2 regions of the Bacillus sp. 2175 genome follow, and region 2 is predicted to be linked to the other one. Evidence: riboswitches for the same ligand, from Rfam matches in the RefSeq annotation. Region 2 holds a riboswitch; the other holds the start of a gene.

What was found. A riboswitch is a leader RNA that binds a small molecule or an ion and turns the genes downstream of it on or off. The one in region 2 is predicted to bind S-adenosylmethionine.
Region 1: it holds a riboswitch for S-adenosylmethionine, as region 2 does, so the genes downstream of both, metI (cystathionine gamma-synthase/O-acetylhomoserine thiolyase) here and ACXKY9_RS12190 (M20 family metallopeptidase) in region 2, are expected to answer to the same signal.

What each region holds. Positions count from the first base shown of each region.
Region 1 is NZ_CM173819.1:4,006,123-4,010,009, reverse strand. It holds gene metC (cystathionine beta-lyase) at 1-212, opposite strand, end outside; gene metI (cystathionine gamma-synthase/O-acetylhomoserine thiolyase) at 209-1,321, opposite strand; SAM riboswitch class I at 1,416-1,526, opposite strand; SAM riboswitch class I at 1,730-1,839, shown strand; gene ACXKY9_RS20755 (bifunctional homocysteine S-methyltransferase/methylenetetrahydrofolate reductase) at 1,910-3,742, shown strand; gene metH (methionine synthase) at 3,742-3,887, shown strand, end outside.
Region 2 is NZ_CM173819.1:2,330,478-2,334,364, reverse strand. It holds gene ACXKY9_RS12200 (SDR family oxidoreductase) at 1-45, opposite strand, end outside; gene ACXKY9_RS12195 (Lrp/AsnC family transcriptional regulator) at 213-653, shown strand; gene ACXKY9_RS12190 (M20 family metallopeptidase) at 823-2,028, opposite strand; SAM riboswitch class I at 2,117-2,218, opposite strand; gene ACXKY9_RS12185 (AAA domain-containing protein) at 2,295-3,887, opposite strand, start outside.

The DNA of each region.
Region 1 (3,887 bases), 1.7 Mb from region 2:
AATCCTTTTGTTCCGCCTTCTAATAAAGTAATGATATCTTCAAGAGCTTCACGAGTTGGATTTCCTGACCTGCTATAGTCATATTTTCCGAACGTATCTACATCAAACTGGTGAAAAGTTGATGTGTTATAAATAGGAACGTTCACAGCGCCTGTTTGCGAGTCATGTTTATATTGGTTGTGTAGTAAGAGTGTATCTATAGAATAGCTCATATTCTTACACCTTCTTTTACGAGTTTAATGGCTTGCTTTAAGTCTTGAATTAAATCGTTACTATTTTCAATGCCAACTGAGAATCGAAGAAGACGATTGCATACGCCGTTTGCTGTTCTAATTTCTTCAGGAATATCAGCATGTGTTTGCGTTGCTGGATAAGTCATTAAACTTTCTACACCACCAAGACTTTCGGCAAATGTAATTAAGGATAAAGATTGTAAGAATGGATTAATCCAAGCTTCATCTTTAAGGCGGAATGAAATCATGCCGCCTCTTCCTGGATAAAATACATCTGTCACCCCGTCTTCATCATTTAAATACGCAACAACTGCTTTCGCATTTTCTTCATGTTGTCTCATGCGAAGCGCTAACGTTTTCATACCGCGAATTAATAACCATGAGTCAAATGGGCTTAAAACTGCACCTGATGCATTATGATAATGAGCGATTTCCTCGCAAAGTTCCTTTCCTTTTGCAACGACAAGCCCGCTTAGTACATCGTTATGTCCCCCTAAATATTTCGTTGCGCTATGAAGTACAATGTCAGCACCTTCTGTTAATGGTTGCTGTATATAAGGTGTGTAGAATGTGTTGTCTACAATAAGAAGTAGTCCGTGCCTTTTCGCTACAGTTGCGACAGCAGCAATATCAGTAACTTGCATTAATGGATTAGTTGGAGTTTCTATGAAAATAGCCTTCGTTTCAGTTGTGATAGCTTGCTCAATTTGTTTAATAGACTGTGTATTTACGTATCTACATCGAACATTCCACTTTTTTTCATGCTCAGAAAATAATCGATACGTTCCCCCGTATAAATCTTCAGATACAATAAGTTCGTCTCCAGAGCGGAATAGAGAAAGGACGAGGAGAACAGCCGCCATCCCTGAACTACAGGCATAACCTTGTTCGCCATATTCTAAGTCTGCGATCGCCTGTTCTAAAAGACCGCGAGTTGGATTGCCAGTTCGTGAATAGTCAAAGCCAGTAGATTTACCAATTCCTTCGTGGCGATAAGCGGTTGAGAAATAAACTGGTGGATTAACCGTTCCAGTTGTAGTTTCACTACGATTTCCGATTTGTGCTAGTTTTGTTTCGATTGTTGACATGTGAAAATTCCTCCTTTTTAAATTGAAACATTAAGTGAATATAAAATAAAAAAAGCCTTCTAAGAAGAAGGCTTTCGGTTTGAATAGAGTCTTCTTCTCATCTGTCAAATCTTTCACAATTTGCTGGAATTAGCACCTTATTAACAAAATGTTAATGGTTGCTGAGGCGTCACAGGGCCAGTCCCTCTACCTCTCTAGATAAGAATGTTCGTATGAAATTTTTATTATGTTTTTAACTTTACAATAAAAGATAATTGAATTGCAACTTTATTTTAAATAATTTTTATTTTTCCGCAAGTGTCATTGACTTTTAATTTTGTGCATGCTAAATTTATTAAAAAATTAACAAACATTGTTAAAAGGGGAACGCATTTCCTTTTAGCTACATAAATAAAATAATAAAGACAACTCTTATTGAGAGCGGTGGAGGGAAAGGCCCTGTGAAACCCGGCAACCTTCAAACGAAATGTTTGAAACGGTGCTAATACCTGCAAAACGAATGTTTTGCATAATAAGAGGAGGAACAATTATGTCCCCCTCTTCAAAGTGAAGAGGGGGTTTTTATATTGATAGAAATGAGGGAGATTCGTGAAATTACTAGATTTATTATCAAAAGGAATTGTAATAGGTGATGGTGCGGTTGGAACGTTATTGCATTCACATGGTTTGCAAAGTAGCTTTGAAGAATTGAACGTATCTGATCCAGATCTAATTATATCCATTCATAAACAATATGTAGCTGCTGGAGCAGATGTAATTCAAACGAATACGTATGGAGCAAATGAGGCGAAATTACGTATGTATGGTTTAGAAAATCAAGTTACAAAAATTAATAGAGCGGCAGTGAAATTGGCGAAAGCATCTGTGACAGATAAAAATGCAATTTTAGGAACAATTGGTGGTATGAAACATATCGGAGCTGTTACAACGACTGATATGGAAAGGGAGTTTATGTTACTTGAACAGGCGGGGGCTTTACTAGAAGAACAGGTTGATGGATTACTATTAGAAACTTTTTATGATGAATTTGAATTACTTCATGCTGTTAAAGTGTTGCGTAAGCAAACGAATATTCCGATTGTTGCGCAATTAGCGTTACATGAAGCAGGTACGACTCAAAATGGAAATGATGTCAATGAAATATTAAAGCAGTTTATAGATTACGGTGCAAATGTTGTTGGATTGAATTGTCAACTGGGGCCGCTTCATATGACGGAAGCTTTCAAAATGATATCGATTCCGCAAAATGGCTATTTATCAGCATACCCAAATGCAGGTCTCCCGAATTATGTAGAGGGACGTTACGTATATGAGGGAAGTCCAGCTTATTTTGAAGCAATGACACCGAATTTTATTGAGCAAGGTATTCGGTTATTGGGTGGCTGTTGTGGTACGACTCCAGAACATATTCAAAGTATGAAGCGCGCTGTTGCGAATATTACCCCTGTAATAGAAAAAGAAACGATTCAAAGGCCAAAAGTCGTTCATACGCATGAGAAACGTTCGAAGGCTCACGTCACTCTAGCAGAGAAAGCAAAAAAACAAACGACAGTTGTAGTGGAATTAGATCCACCGAAAACGTTAGATACACAGCGTTTTTTTGAAGGAGCAAGAGCGTTAAAAAGAGCGGGAGCAGATGCTATTACTCTAGCAGATAATTCATTAGCATCGCCTCGTGTCTCTAATATGGCGATGGGTGCGTTATTAACGAAGCATGATATCCCAGTATTGACGCATTTAACGTGTAGAGATCATAACGTCATTGGACTACAATCTCATTTGTTAGGTTTATCGGCGTTAGGGATGGAAGAAGTGTTAGCTTTAACTGGTGATCCAGCGCGCGTTGGTGATTTTCCCGGTGCCACTTCTGTATATGATTTATCCTCTATTGAGCTTATTAAAATGATTAAAGAAATGAACGATGGACGTTCAATTTTAGGGAAATCAATTGGACCGGCGACAAGGTTTTCTGTAGGCGGCGCATTTAATCCTCACGTGAGGCACTTAAAAGCAGCAGTTAAGCGAATGGAACGAAAAATAGATGCTGGAGCGGAGTATTTTTTAACTCAGCCAATTTACGATATCAAGTTAATTGAAGAAGTGTATGAAGCGACAAAGCATTTGGAACAACCTATTTTTATTGGAATTATGCCGTTAGTAAGTAAGCGGAATGCAGATTTTCTTCATTTTGAGGTGCCGGGTATTACTCTTCCTGAAGAAATAAGAGAGAGAATGGATGGACATGAAACGAAAGAGGCAGCAATTGAGGAAGGGATTCGCATTTCACAAGAATTGGTCGACGCAGCGATGAAATATTTTAATGGTATTTATCTTATTACACCATTTTTAAAGTATGAAATTACAGAACATCTTGTTAAATATGTAAGAGAAAAGCAAGAAGTGAAAGAAGGTATTAATTGATGAAGTGTATAGAAGAAAAATTGAAAAATAGCATTTTAATATTAGATGGTGCAATGGGGACAATGATTCAGCAAGAGGATTTAACTGCTGAAGATTTCGGAGGAGAAGAGTACGAGGGCTGTAATGAATATTTAGTGGAAACAAG
Region 2 (3,887 bases):
ACTTGCCCCTGTTACTAATGCTACTTTCCCATCAAGATTCTTCATTTTTTCCATCCTTCCTAAATTCCCTTTTGATAAACCCTATACTTATATTTTCATGCAAATACTAATCATTTTAAATATAGATTTATAGGTAATTTAGTTCGTTCACTTATGATATTATAGTTATAATTTACAATTCACTTTAGAAAACATAACAAGGAGGCTACACAATGCAAAACGCTGTAAAATTGGATGAAATCGATCATAAAATTATGAACCTGTTATATGAAAATGCGAGAATTTCTGTTTCAGAAATAGGACGAATTATATCCATGACGCAACCTGCTGTAAAAGAACGTATTAACAAGCTTGAAGATCAAGGAGTTATAGCGGCTTATCGAACGAAATTTGAGCCTGCAAAAATTAATAAAAACATTCAAGCATTCATCATGTTTAAAACGAGCCAATGCTCTGATTTTATTCAATTTTGTAATGCCGCTCCTGAAGTAACAGATTTATACCGAATTAGCGGGGAATTTAATTATATGATGAAGGTCATGAGCGATTCGATGGATTCTCTCGCTACATTTTTAGACTCTTTAATGCAATTTGGATTATCGTCTCCTTTAATTGTTTTAAAGAGTGAGTTTGAGGAGAAATTGTCGTTCTAATAAAGGGATACGTATTATCCCCGGCTAACAGTAAAAGTTTTTCCTTTATGAGAAAAGCCAATGAAATCAATGATTAGTAAACAAAAAAAGAACATTGATATTTCAATGTTCTTTTTTATATCTCTACTTATGAATTAGATCTCTATTCGAAAAAAGCACCTTAATCCCCTTACCCCTGATTCCTCTGCGCCTCTCTAAACTCCTCCTTCACCTTCTCTAACAACCCTTCTTCCGTAATTAATCGATACGCCGTATTTGCTAATGCTTTTGCCGATGTAATTAATGCTTTATCTCCAAGTTCTGAACGTGCTGCTTCTCTAAATTCATTCGTATGTGCAATTAAATCATCTGGTCCGATTTTAATGTACGGATGAATTGTCGGTACGACTTGACTTACGTTTCCTGCGTCGGTTGAACCAATCCCTACTCTTTCTTTACGATTTACATCTTCACCTAATAGTTCTAGTTCTTCCGCTACGATATCGTTATATGTTTTTGTTACGAGTAATTCATCGATTTCATTTTGAAATTGATGGATTTTTACTTTTGCACCTGTTGCTAATGCTGCTCCCTGTGCGATATTTTTTACTTTTTCTGTTACTTCTGCACATCTTTTTCGCGTTGCTGCACGGATGAAGAATCTTGTTGCGGCATAGTCAGGAATAATATTAGGTGCTTTTCCGCCCTCAGTAATAATGCCATGAATTTTCACATCTGACGGAAGTTGTTGGCGAAGTGCGTTAATACCGTTATAGAGCTGAATAACCGCATCTAATGCGTTAATCCCTTCTTCTGGCGAAGCTGCAGCGTGAGCTGTTTTTCCGTAAAAATGAAAATCAAGTGGATCGACTGCTAGTGAAGGACTCGTTGTCGCTGTCTTTCCGCTCGGATGAATCATAAGCGCCGCATCAATGTCTTTAAATAAACCTGCCTTTACATAACTTGATTTCGCGCTACCATTTGGCCCGCCTTCTTCTGCTGGCGTACCAAACACGACAACTTCCCCGCCAATTTCTTCAAGCGTTTCTGATAATGCGATTGCTGCTGCAACGCTAATTGTGCCAATTAAATTGTGACCACACGCATGACCTAGTCCTGGTAAAGCGTCGTACTCCGCTAGAAATGCGATTGCAGGTCCTTGTTTTCCAGAGCTTTTTCGCGCGATAAATCCCGTTTCATGTCCAGCTATATTGTGCTGCAACTGAAATCCTGCACTGCCTAGCAATAAACTTAACGTTCTAGATGCATAAAACTCTTGGTTACCAATTTCCGGATTCGCATGAATATCATGACTTGTTTCTATGTACTTTTCCTTATTTCTTTCGATACTCTCTTCAATTGTTTTTCTTTGTGACGCTACTCCTGTCGCTCCCATTGTTCTTCCTCCTTTTATTTTCACATAAAAAAGCCTCTTTCTAAAAGATAGAAAGAGGCTTCTGTATATACAGTCAAAATGAGCTTCTTTCTTATCTTTCAAGTTACCTTGCTGGAATTGGCACAGTATTCCTAACGAATCCGCTGCCGAGGTATCATAGGGCCAGTCCCTCCACCTCTCGTGATAAGAATTTTCATAAAATTATATTAAATTATTTTTTATTCTAAGTTCATTCCAAGTAAAAGTCAAGGAATTCCTATCCGAATTTACCGAATATCTAAAAATCCTTTTAATACACCAATTGTCTCAGGTGCTTGCAGTCTTGCACATACGTACGGAAATTCCGTACTACCTTCAAACATCATTTGAGATGTAAGCGGTGCGCCTGCCCAGAAGATTTCATCATCAATTACGATAAACGGGAATGCTTTATTTTGTCTTTGTAACTTTACATTTTTCAGTGGAACTGGTCCATCACTATAAACTGTTATTTGCGCATTTGTACGCATTAACGCTTGCCATACTCGCTTATCCACTTGTTTTGTACTTGGAAGTGAAATAATAATTTTTCGTTTTGAGGCTAAAATATCTTTTAATACCCCTTTCGTTTCCTCAAGATTCATTTCCATAAACCAGCGTAAACGTTTCGAAATTTTCCGTTCCCACAATTGTCTTGATGTCGTACGATCATACACATCTCCGTGACGTTCTATATGAGCTGTTAATTGTGATAACGCTTGTTTTCTCGAAAGGTTTTTACACATATAATGGCAATCAGATAATTGAATGAACTTCCCTCTCGCCCTTGTCACTGCTACATTGACGAGGCGATGGTTTTTGTGATCAAAGAATAATATGCCAGGTCGTTCTTGCGGATAACTGTCAACCGTATCAAAGATCATCATATCTCTTTCAGAACCTTGGAACTTATGAACTGTCGCCGCTAAAACTGGTATGTTTTGATATTTCGTTCTCTGCAACATTTCTCTAATACACGTTGATAAAAAGCGTGACTGCGCCCTGTAAGGTGTCACAATACCAATTGATTGCACACCATCTAACAATCCGATTAACATCATTTGCATTGCTACTAAACCAGACATAATGTTAAAACGTGAACCAGAAGCAGCATCTTTTAACGAAAAAGCTCCCATTTGGCTCGTATCAAATAAAACACTCGCTTCATTTGCGAACGGCTGCAATTGCGCAAGTTCTTTACGCTCTGAAACAGACGGATGATCGTGTACTCTATTTTTATAAATAAACGAATTCGTAAACTTCGATATATCCGCATGCATACGTCTTTGTTCCTGCAACATAAATAGGTTTGGGTGTGCTTCTGATTTATTAACAGACTCAACAATCCCAGCATGGTAAAACATATCTTCCCCAAGCCATTTACGAACGAGTTCATGATTTGCCATCGCAATTGGAGGTAACTGTAAAAAGTCACCGCAAACGACGATACGTTTTCCAAGTGAAGCAGCTAATGCAATTTGCGGAACATATGCCATACTTACTTCATCTACAACAACTAAATCAAATGTACGCTCATAAATAAGTGAATCAATGGCACATTTTGATAAAGTTGCGCCGATTACTTTTGCATTTTCAATATATTCTTTTTCTACTTCTTTAATTTTAGCCTTTTGCTTTCGAAGATCACTTTCAATCTCTTGTATACGCTTCTTATCAGCAGATGTTGCTTTATACGATAAGATTTTTTCACGAAGATCTTGTCGTGTCTCTTCTAAATAGAGTCTTTCCTCCCCCCAAGATCCGTTCGTCGTTTCAACTAACTTCGACGCAAGTAACGTTTCATGATTTCGTATATGTTCATGTTGACTATAACCGTAACG